4 regions of the Ruegeria sp. ABV3_008 genome follow, and region 1 is predicted to be linked to each of the others. Evidence: riboswitches for the same ligand, from Rfam matches in the RefSeq annotation. Region 1 holds a riboswitch; each other region holds the start of a gene.
The links. Region 1 has a riboswitch for cobalamin ahead of ACXAH8_RS15635 (DUF1636 family protein). Riboswitches for the same ligand answer to the same signal wherever they lie in the genome.
Positions count from the first base shown of each region.

Region 2: linked by a shared signal. The riboswitch ahead of ACXAH8_RS04455 (aromatic ring-hydroxylating oxygenase subunit alpha) and the one ahead of ACXAH8_RS15635 (DUF1636 family protein) in region 1 are both predicted to bind cobalamin.
Region 3: linked by a shared signal. The riboswitch ahead of nrdH (glutaredoxin-like protein NrdH) and the one ahead of ACXAH8_RS15635 (DUF1636 family protein) in region 1 are both predicted to bind cobalamin.
Region 4: linked by a shared signal. The riboswitch ahead of ACXAH8_RS20360 (hypothetical protein) and the one ahead of ACXAH8_RS15635 (DUF1636 family protein) in region 1 are both predicted to bind cobalamin.

Region 1 is NZ_JBSWYP010000009.1:42,477-45,878, forward strand. Features, by position in the region: gene ACXAH8_RS15620 (D-lyxose/D-mannose family sugar isomerase) at 1-584, shown strand, start outside; gene ACXAH8_RS15625 (hypothetical protein) at 704-925, shown strand; gene ACXAH8_RS15630 (hypothetical protein) at 922-1,410, shown strand; cobalamin riboswitch at 1,445-1,649, shown strand; gene ACXAH8_RS15635 (DUF1636 family protein) at 1,756-2,103, shown strand; gene ACXAH8_RS15640 (ABC transporter ATP-binding protein) at 2,100-2,876, shown strand; gene ACXAH8_RS15645 (ABC transporter substrate-binding protein) at 2,889-3,402, shown strand, end outside.
Region 2 is NZ_JBSWYP010000002.1:73,438-76,839, reverse strand. Features, by position in the region: gene ACXAH8_RS04460 (FAD-binding oxidoreductase) at 1-483, opposite strand, end outside; gene ACXAH8_RS04455 (aromatic ring-hydroxylating oxygenase subunit alpha) at 489-1,712, opposite strand; cobalamin riboswitch at 1,825-2,028, opposite strand; gene ACXAH8_RS04450 (GNAT family N-acetyltransferase) at 2,147-2,668, opposite strand; gene ACXAH8_RS04445 (type I glutamate--ammonia ligase) at 2,783-3,402, opposite strand, start outside.
Region 3 is NZ_JBSWYP010000002.1:210,045-213,446, forward strand. Features, by position in the region: gene nrdE (class 1b ribonucleoside-diphosphate reductase subunit alpha) at 1-546, opposite strand, end outside; gene nrdI (class Ib ribonucleoside-diphosphate reductase assembly flavoprotein NrdI) at 528-941, opposite strand; gene nrdH (glutaredoxin-like protein NrdH) at 957-1,178, opposite strand; cobalamin riboswitch at 1,264-1,455, opposite strand; gene ACXAH8_RS05180 (DEAD/DEAH box helicase) at 1,544-3,402, opposite strand, start outside.
Region 4 is NZ_JBSWYP010000014.1:123,291-126,692, forward strand. Features, by position in the region: gene rsgA (ribosome small subunit-dependent GTPase A) at 1-187, shown strand, start outside; gene ACXAH8_RS20355 (alpha/beta hydrolase family protein) at 219-1,076, opposite strand; cobalamin riboswitch at 1,237-1,456, shown strand; gene ACXAH8_RS20360 (hypothetical protein) at 1,545-1,952, shown strand; gene ACXAH8_RS20365 (protein-tyrosine phosphatase family protein) at 1,949-2,452, opposite strand; gene ACXAH8_RS20370 (DNA polymerase III subunit gamma/tau) at 2,622-3,402, shown strand, end outside.

The sequences.
Region 1 (3,402 bases):
CAGATTGGACACCTGAGCAGATGCGCAGCGCCCAGGCGGACAGTATTCGTGCCCATGGGCTAGGTTGGGATATCACCGATTACGGTCAAGGCAAGTTCGATGAGCTTGGGTTGTTTCTGTTCACCCTGCGCAACGGTAACGTCAGCGATCTGAGCCGGGGACGCGGTATGCTCTATGCCGAAAAGCTGCTGATCTCTCGCGACAAACAGCTATCGCCGATGCATCGCCATATCGTCAAAGCCGAGGACATCATCAACCGTGGGGGCGCCGATCTGGTTATGGAAATCTATGCCTCGGACCCCGATGGCGGTGTCGACCGCGATACCCCGGTCACCGTTCCCAGCGATGCCTGCCCTGTCACCATACGGCCCGGAGAGCATTTGCGCTTGAAGCCAGGTCAGAGCGTGACCTTGATGCCCGGCATCTGGCATGCCTTCTGGGCGGAAGGTGGGGATTGCTTGATTGGCGAAGTCTCAACCGTGAATGACGACCGGACGGACAACGTATTTGAAGACCCGATCCCGCGCTTTGCAACAATCGAAGAAGACACGGCACCGGATTTCCTGTTGGTTGCCGACTACTGATTTCATTAAGAATTTCGCGCTTGCATTTTCTGACTAATTTAGTCAGTTAACGACTGACCCAGTCAGATTCCTTGGAATCATCGCCCGGTCCCATTTTTGCGACCGAAAGATAACCTCACATGCGAAAATCCCTCGCCGACCTGTTGGCCATGGACGCCGTTGCCAGCCGCCATGGCTGCGCATTGAAACCAAAACTGAGGCAGGCGATCGAGGCTGATCTCAGCTTTTCCGTCCGCGCTGCATCACCGCGTCCTGAAACACCGGTCGACCCCTGCACCCTTTCGCGAAACGTCCACCCATTGGTTGCGAAATCCCTCAAACCCAAAAGGGAACGCGCATGAAACACTCGGCATCCAACCACACACTGACCTTCACCGATTTTGACGGTTTCGAACGCGGTATGCTCCCTGTCATGCGGCACTTCATTCACAGCTTCACAGAGCCGGAAACGCAGGCGTGGCAACATGCCTTTTCCGTCGCAACCGAACGCTGGGGGCGCGACCAAGGATTGGTTTTGGCGCATCTGGTCTTCAAGATCATCAAGGCCACGCTACACACCCGCCCTATGGGACTAGCCTTCAACGACCCGCTTTGTCTTGAAACACGACAAGAACTGACATGTGACGAACGCGCACTGTTGCGGATGCTGCATCACATGCGTCGCGACGAAACTCCGGCGGCGCGCGATGCCTTGAACGAATTGACCGGAGGCTACCCGGACGCGCACCTGATACAGGCCGGCTTGACCCTGGCCAGCCAGTTCCCAACAAATGGCGTCAGACCGGGCCAAACCGCCCGCAGGCCGACCCTGCGCGTGGTCCGCTAGCGCGATTCCGGCGCTTGACAATAGGAGCGTGAGCAGACTAGCTGCTCTGGATGGTTCCCGACGGCCTGTGCCTGAGGGATGAAAATGGGAATACGGTGCGGCCCGAGGGCCAATGCCGTGACTGCCCCCGCAACTGTAAGCGGAGAGCGACGCCACAGAACCACTGGCCCCTAAGGTCGGGAAGGTTGGCCAAGCAACGACCCGCAAGTCAGGAGACCTGCCATCACAGTTTAACCAACCCGGGGCGGGGTGTCCCGGAAGGAGGCTCGATGGCACATCTGCGTGCTGATGCAACTCATGGCTTTTGCCTTCACTTGGCTTTTGTTCAAGTTGGCGACCCGTGCCATGGCTGATCATTTTGTCCTGATATGCGGCACCTGCAATGGGCCGATCCCCGCACATAAGGCGAAGGAAACGCTGGATAGCCAGCTGCCCGAGGGGTTCTCGACACGCCTGATCGACTGTATGGCCGGGTGCGACCGACCTATGACGGTTGGGCTGCAGGCCAAGGGAAAGGCGCAATATCTGTTTGGCGACATTCAATCCCCTGCCGATCTGAGCGCTTTGGCGGAGTTCGCCCATCAATTCCGGGACAGCGAGGATGGCTGGACCAGCGCCTCGACCCGTCCTTTGGCGCTCTACACCAAAACTCTGTCGCGCATGCCCTGCCTGCCAACGGAGGACACGGCATGAGCTTTCTGGTCGCTGAAAATCTGGAATACTACGCCCTGAACGGCGATGTTCTGCTGCGCGACACCTCGTTCACGCTGGAGGAAGGCGCGATATTGGCCGTTGCTGGCCCGAACGGAGCCGGCAAGACGACGCTGCTCAACCTCTTGTGCGGGGTCGCAAAACTGGCGCTGGGCGATGTGCGTATTCAGGGTCAAAGCCTGCGGAAACTGTCGTCGCTAGAACGGGCCAGACGGATTGCCGTTGTCGGCCAGCAGGAAATACCCGACGGGCGGCTGCAACTGCGCGATTATGTAGCCCTGGGGCAAATCCCGATCAGGGCCGACAAATCCGCCGAAGCTCGTAAAACGGATCTGCAGCGCGTATTAGACACCACCGAACTGTCCCATCTGGCTGGCAAACAGATGGCAAAACTGTCCGGCGGTGAGCGCCAGCGCGCCCATATCGCACGGGCTTTGACCCAGAACCCCTCGCTGCTGTTTTTGGATGAGCCGACCAACCATCTGGACCCGGATGCCAAGGGGCACATGCTGTCTCTGGTCGCCGAGTTGGGCGTGACGGTTGTGATGATCGTGCATGATCTGGTCATGATCCCCGAATTCGCCAGCCACGTGGCCCTGATGAAGAACGCGCAGCTGACGGCCTTCGGCCCGGTCTCCGAAGTTCTGACGCCAAACCGCGTGCGCGAGACTTTTGGTGTTGACTATTTGTGTTTCCAGCACGAAGGACGCGTGATCCCCGCGCTGGACATCCGAAAACGAAAGCTTTCATCTTAACAGGAGAGATTGATGAAACTGAAACTCTTGTCCGCTGCGGTACTAAGTGCACTAGCGGGCGGCGCTGCCGCGCAAGAGATCACCGTCGACAATTGCGGTGAACCTTTGGTGTTCGACACCAAGCCCGAGCGGATCGTGGTTCATGACATGAACATGACCGACATGGCCTTTGCACTGGGTCTTCAGGACAGCATCGTTGGCCTGACCGGCATCACCGGCTGGTACAAGACCAGCCCTGATTTCGACGCGCAGCGCGGTGACATTCCCGAACTCGCTCCGAAATACCCGACGGTCGAGAACCTCGTCGCGGTTGAGCCCGACATGTTCTTTGCCGGATGGTATTACGGCATGAAACCCGGCGGCGACGTCACCCCCGACACGCTGGAGCCCTTTGGCATCAAGACCATGGTTCTGACCGAAAGCTGCATTCACCTGAACACAGACCGTCCCGAAGCCAGCATGGACCTGCTGTTTGATGATGTTCTGCGTCTCGGCACGGTCATGCATGTCGAACACAAGGCGAACG
Region 2 (3,402 bases), on a different contig from region 1:
ACGTTTGGCGCAGTTGATGAAGACGACATCCAAATCGCGGCCTTCGTCCCACATGCAGGTCGTCATCGACATCATAGGCGTGATACCCGAACCCGCCGAGATGAACAGATACTTGGCGGCGGCGCTTTCAGCATTGGTGAACAGGCCCGCCGGGCCAATCGCCCGCATCCGCATACCTGGCAGCAGATTGTTCAGCATCCAGCGAGTGCCGATGCTGTCCGGTTGCGCCTTGGCCGTAATCGTGATGGACCGTGGACGCGATGGGGATGACGATATCGTATAGGTCCGATGCACAACGCCTCCCGGCTGCCCCGGTGCCGGAATCTGGAGCGTTAGGAACTGACCTGGATGGTAGGCGAACAAGGCCCCGGAAGGAGCGCGGAACGTAAAGCTGGCGGTGTTTGGCGTCTCGGGCACGACCGAGACGCATTCCAGCGTCTCGTCATCCTGCCAGACCGAGGCAACAGCGTTCAGATCTTTCATCTCCGTCACTCCGCCGCCATCGTGTCAGGTGCAAGGTGACGCGCCAAAGCGCTGCAATACCAATCGGTGAATTGCAGAACACCGGATTCCTGGATCCCAGAATACGGTCCCGGCACATAGGCGGGGCTGTTGATGCCCATCTGGTTGTCTTCCACCACACGGCGATCTTCGTCATTGGTGGCCATCCAGACCTCGGTCAGACGCTTGACGTCATAGTCGACCCCTTCGACCGCATCCTTGTTGACCAGCCATTTCGTGGTGACTTCGGTCTCGGTCGGGCTGACCGGCGTGATCCGGAAAACAATCGAATGATCGGCCAGGAAGTGGTTCCACGTGCTGGGATAGTGGAACTTCAACAACGTCCCCGCATCCGCAAAGGGCGAACGGCCAAGAAAGCGACGCACCGCGGATTTACCGTCCAGAGTGTAGCTTTCCGCCCCTTCCTTCAGCGGCATGCGCGCCAGGCGGTATTGCCCGTCATCATGCAGATAGAACTGCGACGGCATTCCCGCAGCCTCGCAACGGTCGAAGTGAGTTTGCATGAAGGCCGGGGTTTCACCCCCTTCGATACCGGTTACTGAGGGATCATCAGGGAAGGTCCGGCACAGCGAAGGGTGGTTGCCGCCGCAGTGATAGCACTCGCGGTTGTTTTCCCAAACCAGCTTCCAGTTGCCGTTCTCGATGATCGTGCTTTCAAAAGCGACCTTGGCGTTGCCTAGATCATGCGGCTCCAGATAGGGGCGTGCTTTGTTGGCGAAGGTGTCGAAATCAGGCGCTTCATCTGCAAGACAGATATAGACCAGCCCTGCCAGTTCACGGCAGTGAACGGTTTTCAGCCCATGTTGTTTCGGGTCGAAATCAGGCCCCATATCACGGGCCCATAGCAATGAACCATCAAGCTCATATGTCCACTGGTGATAAGGACAGACCAGTTTAGGCGAGTTGCCCTTGGCGGCCTTGCAGATGATCGACCCGCGATGGCGGCAGGTATTGTGGAAGGCCCGAATCTGGTTGTCCGCGCCGCGCACAATGATCACGCGGTATGCGCCCACAGTGTAGGTCACGTAGTCGCCTGTTTTCACCAGTTCACATGCCGGAATGGCAAATAGCCAGTTGCGGTAGTGGATGGCCTCAAGATCGGTCTGAAAGACATCTGGATCGGTGTAGAACGCCTGTTCAAGGGCATAGGCCGGGTTTCGACGCGCCAACAGGCTTCGAACGTTGCTCACTTCTGGCTCTCCTGCCGCGCCCCGCGGCTTAGCTTGGGCAGATGACACCAGAGGCCAGTCCGGAGCCGTGCGAGGATCACGTCCGAAACTTGTGCCCCCACCGCCACCCGCGGTTTGACATATATGCAAGGCTGGTTTCCGGACTTGAAAGGGGCTTACGCCCGGTGTCGACACCTTCCCGGGATCCTCGTCCCAGTGGTCACCTGTCGAACCTGACCTTCCTTACCGTTGCGGGGGCAGCGCCGGAATTGCACCGGCTTCCCAATTCTCTGCCGCCTGAGAATCAGACAGCAGCACCTCACATGCGCAACCTACTCGTGGATGGAATCTCGGCTGAAAGCCTTGCGACATTTCCAGAAACAAAACAGACATGGCCAGCAAAAATGGAGACCTGAAACAGGGCTGCGGTTTGAGGCAAGAACAAAAAACTAAATTCACTCGTGTTGTGATATGTCCCAGAGATGCGCGTGCATGAAGGGCGCAATCGCAAGTGTTTTTCCCCCCAGTTTTTCAACCGATCCTGCAGTGAGCTCAAGCGTCATCCATGCCTCGGGGATCGTCAGAAGGTCAGGATATGGTGTCTCTTTGTCAGTCGGGACAAACCCGAACAAGGGGTAGAAAGTCGGTACTCCCAACACGAAGACAGCGTCTGTTCCAATGGACCTCAAGTGCATGATGCCGGTCTCCATCATCTCTCTGCCAACTCCTAGGCCTTGATACTCGGGGGAGACACCGCAGGGCGCAAGAAGATAGCATTTAACGTCCGGGTGACCCTGGAAGACAAACGGGGTGAACATGACATTGCCCGCGATCTGCCCCTTGCGCCTTATGCTGATTGAAATCGTTTCCGGATGCTCAAGGAGATCTTCGGCGAGTTGAGCGATTTCTTCACCTTCCGCTTCGCCAAAAGCCAGCCTATGCACATTCAAGATAGCATCGGTTTCTGAACGGCTCATGATCCATCCCTATCCTTAGCTAAACAGTTTGCGCCGCGTCATACGGCGCGAGATTACCCAAACGACGCCCCAGAGGTCGCATTGGGCAAGCTTCGGCAAGACGAACCGCTCAGGTCAATATGTTTCTTCGTACAATCGGCAGCGTGCGTCTGTGTCCAGATGTTCGGTTGTCGCAATCTCGGATTGCTTGTGAGCTTGGTACACCTCGGCAAAGCCTGCGGGGAACCAGCCGGTCACAACCGGGTTGGAAACGAACCGGTCGAGCGCATCTTCCAAAGTCTGAGGCAAGCGCACCAGCCCCCTTTGGTTCAGTTCTGCGACGTCCAACAGCGAAAGATCCTCTTCGGTTGGAACGGGCGCGGGTAGCCCCTCTTCGATCCCCTGCGTCCCGGCCATGACAACCGCCGCAAGCGCCAGATGAGGCGAAGCTGCAGCATCCGCCGCACGGTATTCGATGTTGAACTGCCCGGCGATCGAGGCTGGGTCTTTTGCGGTCACCGGGCAAATCCGCAAGGAAGCCTCGCGGTCGCGAAAACCCAGATTGTTGAAAGCCGCAGACCATCGATGCGGTGTCAGGCGTTCATACGAGATCACCGAAGGCGCTGTCAGAGCCAGGATCGCATCCAGATATTTCAACACTCCGGCGGCGAAGGCACTTGTCAGGTCCGACATGCCGCAGGGCCCGTCATCGGCGTAGGTCAGCGGCGCGCCATGATCATCCACAAAGCTCATAT
Region 3 (3,402 bases), on a different contig from region 1:
CATGTTGTCCTCAAGCCGCAGCAGGAAGCACGAGATCAGCTCTCCGCGCGAGGCTTTACCGGCGTTCAGGAAGGTGGGGGTGGCGGGCTGGAAGCGACCGTCGAGGATTTCCTCCATAAAGGACAGGGCCAGTGCCTCATCGCCGCGCGCCAGCGCTAGCGCGGTCATGACGACGCGGTCCTCATAGCGTTCCAGGAAACGCTGCCCATCACGGGTTTTCAGCGTATAAGAGGTGTAATATTTGAACGCGCCCAGAAAGGTCGGGAACCGGAACTTCTTGGCATAGGCCGCGTCCCAGATCTTGCGCATGAAGTTCTTGGAATACTGGTCCAGAACGGCCTCTTCGTAGTAGCCCTCGGACACCAGATACCCAAGCTTTTCGTCCAGCGAGTGGAAGAACACGGTATTCTGGTTCACGTGCTGCAGGAAATACTGCCGCGCGGCCATACGATCGGCATCGAACCGGATCTTTCCCTCACCATCGTAGAGGTTTAGCATCGCGTTCAACGCGTGATAGTCCTGCTCGTTTACGCTGCTGTCGAGCATAGGTTTCTCCCTAGTTTTTCCAGCCCGGCGCGGACGCGGGCGATGTCGGTCTCTGTGCCGGCCAGCTCAAACGTGTAGAGCAGCGGTACGTTGCATTTCTGGGCGATGATGCGACCGGCCAAAGCGTAGGTCGCACCGAAATTGCGGTTGCCTGTGCCGATCACTCCAAGGATCCCGGTGCGTCTGTCCGGGTCGTTCAGAAACCGGATCACCTGTTTAGGAACCGCCCCGCGCCCTTCGCCATCGGCATAGGTGGGGCTGATCAGCACGTATGGGTGTCCGGGGTCAGGCAGCGGGTCCATCCCGTTCGGAATGCGGAAAGAACTCAGGCCCAGCCGCGAGACAAAGCGGTGGGTGTTTCCGGATTTCGATGAGAAATAGACCAGCGCCGGGATCGGCGCGGCCATGGATCAGGCCAGTTGGGCGATCATGTCCGGGCGGAAACCCGACCAGTGATCACTGCCCGCCACAACGACAGGGGCCTGACGATAGCCCAGCTCGGTCACATGGGTCATGGCGCTGTCGTCCTGGGTCAGATCGATGACGTCATAGGTGATGCCTTTTGCATCCAGCGCGCGGGTGGTGGCGGTGCATTGTACGCATGCGGGTTTGGAATATACGGTAATGCTCATGTCGTCCTCTGTCCTTTTAATGAATGCCGAGGACGCTGCGGGCAAAATGAACCCTGAACACGCCCCCGAACCCTCCGTTCGCGGTTTTCTTTCTTTGCTTACGGCAGGTCTCCTGGCTCGCGGATTGATGTTCGGACTGGCCTTCCCAAAAGCTCGCTTTCAGTGGCGTATTCAGCCGAACTATCCGCTTACAGTTGCGGGGGCAGCGCCGGTTTTTCACCGGTTTCCCTCTTAGCTTTCAACAGGAATCGAAAGAACCGAAGCAACACCATATTGGGGTTGGTGGTGGCATGTTGTCAATATATGGTGTAGCGAAGAAAACAAATTTCTTCGCTTGCACAACCAGCCACGTGCGCTAAGGCGGTCTACTTTTTCCGCTTGGGCATCGCGTTGCCACCCTTCATCGCAGCCGCACGTGCGCGGTTTTTCTTGCTGCTTGGCTTGCCTTTGGGTGGAGGCGGGCCTTTCGGACGGCGCGCGGGTTTCTTGTGCTGATCGCCCGAGGGAGTCTCATCCCGTTTGGGCCGCGTTTCGGGCTTGGGTTTCTCGGCCGGTTTCCGGCGTGGTTTTGCGGGCTGTGGCTCAGCCGCGCGGGCCGGGCGTTCGTGGCGCTTCTTGTCTTTGAAGTCGCGCTTGGGACCCTTGCGGCCACCACTGGAAAGGGCGGGCGGCGCGTCCAGTTGCACCAGGGTTTTGGTGCCTTCGACCGTCATCTCGGGGCCGATGGCCTTCAGGAAACCTTCGACACTGCTTTCGCGAATCTCGATATAGCTTTCGGTGTCAGCAACGCGGATCGCGCCGATATCGGCCTTGGTGATCTTACCCGCTTTGCACAACATGGGCAGCAGATAGCGGGGCGAGGCGTTTTCGTTGTGTCCCTCTGACAGCGAAAACCACACGCTTGGGCCGAAGGGAACGTTCGGCTTTGGCGCGACATCCGGCGTCTCGCTCAGCTCTTCGGGGGCGGAGTGCTTGCGCCCGTATTGACGCAGATAGGCCGCCGCCAGTTGCTGCGGTGAAAAGCGCGAGACCAGATCATCGACCAGAGCACTTTCGCCCTCGGTCACATCCAGGGTCCAGTCGTCCGAGCTGAACATCCGCTGCATGTCCTGCGCCTGAACCTCATAGGCCGAGGGCGCAGACCCCCAATCGGCAGTCAGCTTGGCGAATTTCAGCAGGCGTTGCGCCTTTTTGAACGACGCGGGCGGCACGATCAGCGCGCTGACGCCTTTCCGTCCGGCGCGCCCGGTTCGGCCCGAGCGGTGCAACAGCGTTTCATGGCTGTTCGGCAGTTCTGCATGGATCACCAGATCAAGGTTCGGCAGGTCGATCCCGCGCGCGGCTACATCGGTCGCCACACAAACCCGGGCGCGTCCGTCGCGCATGGCTTGCAACGCGTTCGAACGTTCGCTCTGCGTCAGCTCTCCGGACAGGGCCACGACCGAGAATCCACGATTCGACAGCCGCGCCGTCAGGCGGCTGACCATGGCGCGGGTGTTGCAGAAGATGATGGCGTTGGGGGCCTCATAGAAGCGCAGCACGTTGATTATTGCATTCTCGCCATCTCGCGGGGCCACATTCATTGCGCGGTATTCGATATCGGCATGTTGGGTGCGCTCGCTGACGGTGCTGACCCGCTCGGCATCGCGCTGGTAGCGGGCGGCGAGGGAGGCGATGGCGCGGGGAACCGTGGCGGAAAACAACAGTGTCTGACGCTCAGACGGGGTCTGTTCCAGAATGAACTCAAGATCTTCGCGGAAGCCCAGGTCGAGCATTTCGTCGGCTTCATCCAGAACCACGGCGCGAACGGCGGTCAGGTCAATCGACTCGCGCATGATATGGTCGCGTAGGCGGCCCGGCGTAGCGACCACGATATGCGCACCGCGGGCCAGCGCCCGCCGCTCATCTCGCATATCCATGCCGCCGACACAGGACGCGATGAACGCGCCTGCATCCGCATACAGCCATGCCAATTCGCGTTTGACCTGCATCGCCAATTCGCGCGTCGGCGCGATAACCAGCGCCAAAGGCGCGCCAGCCGCATCGAATACATCCACGTCGCCCAGAACGGTCGGGGCGATGGCAAGGCCGAAGCCAATGGTTTTCCCCGACCCGGTCTGTGCCGAAACCAACATGTCTCGGCCTTCCAAGCCGGGCGCGGATACGGCGGTTTGGACAGGGGTCAGCGTGTCATACCCTTTGCGATCAAGGGCGTCTTGAAGTG
Region 4 (3,402 bases), on a different contig from region 1:
TTGCGCTGTGCAGGCGGCGATTGAAGCAGGCACACTGGATGCAGATCGGTTGGAACGCTGGCGCAAGCTGAGGCGCGAGGATCAGCGCAACTCTGAGACCGTGGCCGAGGCGCGGGCACGCGACAAGGCTTTCGGCAAGATGGTCCGATCTGCGATGCACGGAAAATCCGCGCGGCGCGGCGATTGAAACAAGGGCGCCGGTCCGCCGGCGCCCCCCATCAAGCGATCAATCGTGGCCAGAGCACCGCATTTCGGCGGGCAAACACACCGATATGGCCGATCTCCCGAACACCAAACTCTTCCGGTGACAACAGGTGACGGCGTGCTTTTGGACCATAAAGCTCGGCCAACCGCCAAACGGCAGCTTCTGGGACCATCTCATCATCTGTGAAGGCAAAAAGGTCGACGGGAACGTCAGCATCCTGCCACGTAGCTTGCGGCAGTGTGTCTCCGATCTCGGGCAGATAGCTTTGCGGCGCGGTGCACCATTTGCGCCATTGCCAATAGACCTTAGGCGGTAGGTCTGTTCCAAACCCAAGTGCCTTGCCCGGCAAATACCCCAGGCCGCTCACGACCAGAGGCACATGCCCATACCAGAACAACCCGGCCAGAGCGCAGTACGGCCAAGGATGATCGCCCAACTTCACAAGGCCAGAACAGACGCAGATCATGCGATCAATCTTGTCGATATCCGGCTGCACTGGCCCCAGCATCCCTCCAAGCGAATGACCAACTGACCATTGCTGCGACAGCGGGAACCGTCGGCGCATCTCGGCCCGCGCGGCGGGCATGTCCTGCAACGCCCAATCCGCCATCGAGATCTTCGACCGACGCTGTGGCCCCGATTTCGAATGACCGAATTCCCGGTAGTCATAGATCAGACAGGCGATATCCCGATCCGACGCCAACCACTGTGCGAAATGCTTGTAGTAGTCACGCGGAACTCCCGTCGCGCTGTTGACCACCACTACGGTTTCGGGCTGCGCCACGGGCCGGTAGATCCGCCCGGACAGGGTGCCATCCCCCACCGGGATCTGAACATCTTCGATCAGCACTGTATGGTTTGAATCCAACATGGGTATCCTCGGCGGAAAACTGAACTGATGAGTTCATATTGCAACTTGACCCCAGACAGCCCATGCAAGTCAACTGCGATCCCGCTTGACCACGCGTCCACTTCGCGGATCGGCTTTCCGCAGCGCAGAAAGTTCAACTTGACTCAGAATGGTTATGAACGCTAGCGATGGTTCGATGGTTCCCGGCTTTCACAAGAGGTCGGGATGAAAAGGGAACACGGTGCGGTTTTCCCCGGCTTGCTCGGGAAGAACCAAATCCGCGACTGCCCCCGCAACTGTAAGCGGCGAGCGATGTCGAAGAGCCACTGGCCGAAAGGCCGGGAAGGTCGGCAAAGCGATGACCCGCAAGTCAGGAGACCTGCCATCGTCAACATAACCCAAACTCGGGCGGGGTGTCCGGGCAGGCCGTGACAGACCCTATCTGCCCCACCTGATCCCAGCCCCTGTCCACCGCGCGGAGGGCGCAGGATGATCTGGAAGACGAAGACACATAGGTTCTCAGCAACCATCTGCCAACATACGGGCAAAACGTGCCCGGCACTGGCACGGCTGGCGCGTTCGATGGTTGACGCGCTGGACCAAGCTGGTCCGGCGACCACATCGGACTTTGAAATCGAAGGCAGCAGTGACCTGACCCATTGCTCGGACGGATGCCACGCGCGGTTTCGGGCCAGCCAGTCGCGGGTGAGGGTCTATTGCGGAGCGGATCCTAATGCCGACAGCGAGACCCTCGATCGCTACGCCGACCTTATGTTCGGTACCGAAACGAGCAGCCTGCCTAGCGCAGCGATGACATCCCTGCCCTGCGCCATGCTCGAGGCATCAGTGATTGCGCCGCACAAACAGGCACCGGCGGAAGTACAACTGTCGGCCTAGGTGTCCACCAAAGCTCGGGCGGGTAAGGTGGCCCAGTGCTTCTGCGCATCGGTTTCGACCGCGCAGGGGCGCAACTTGCGCAACCGCTCCAGCGCTTGAGTTGGAAGCTCGCCACACTCGATCATCAACCGCAGCACAACCATGCCAGAGCGACCGCATCCGCCCTTGCAATGGACAAGCACGCGCCCTCCGCCCGACAAAGCCTGACGCGCCGCGGCACTAACATCAGGCCATTGCGCATCAACCTCTGACGGTGGCACGCCGAAATCCTGAATCGGCAGATGCACCCAGCGGCTGGCGCGACCCTGAACGTCGCGGCCAAAATCGCGGGCTCCGAACTGGACCAGCTCGGCCTCGGTTGTCATCGACAGCACGAGACCCGGCCTCCAATCTCCGATCGTTTCAAGGTCGCCAGCATAGTCGCCGCCCTTTCCCGGCATCGACGTTAGGGCAAGTGTGCCCCCGCCCACTTGCAAAGCATGAATGACCAAATTCGTCATGACAGCATCCCCCCGGAAGCGTTGATCCTGACTTTAGGCTTGATTCACAATCCGCAGAGTGTACCCCTGACGCGCCGGTTTCCAAAACAAAATCGTTCTTCAACTCATGTGGACGCGGGCGGCGCGGGCCTCTACGCTGCGGTGACGTTCCGAATCCGCCAGAGCAGACATGACCGACTCAGACAGCCCCGCCTATCAGGTTCTCGCCCGCAAATATCGCCCGGAAACCTTTGCCGATCTGGTGGGTCAGGATGCGATGGTCCGCACGCTGAAAAACGCGTTTGAGGCGGATCGCATCGCGCAAGCCTTTGTCATGACGGGCATTCGCGGAACCGGTAAAACCACGACCGCACGGATCATTGCGAAAGGCATGAACTGCATCGGACCGGATGGAAATGGCGGACCCACGACCGAGCCTTGCGGCCAATGTGAACACTGCGTCGCCATCATGGAGGGTCGTCATGTCGACGTGATGGAGATGGACGCCGCCAGCCGCACCGGCGTAAATGATATTCGCGAGATTATCGACAGCGTCCGCTACCGCGCTGCCTCGGCCCGCTACAAGATCTACATCATCGATGAGGTCCACATGCTGTCGACCAGCGCCTTCAACGCGCTGCTCAAGACGCTTGAGGAACCGCCGGCGCATGTGAAGTTCATCTTCGCCACAACCGAGATTCGCAAGGTCCCCGTCACCGTTCTGTCGCGCTGCCAACGCTTCGACCTGCGCCGGATCGAACCCGAGGATATGATCGGCCTGCTACGCAAGATCGCCTCTGCTGAAAGCGCTGAGATTGCCGAGGATGCGTTGGCGCTTATCACCCGTGCTGCCGAGGGATCTGCTCGCGACGCGACCTCATTACTGGATCAGGCGATCTCACACGGGGCCGGAGAGACGACGGCAGATCAAGTGCGCGCGATGCTGGGTCTCGCGGATCGTGGCCGGGTTC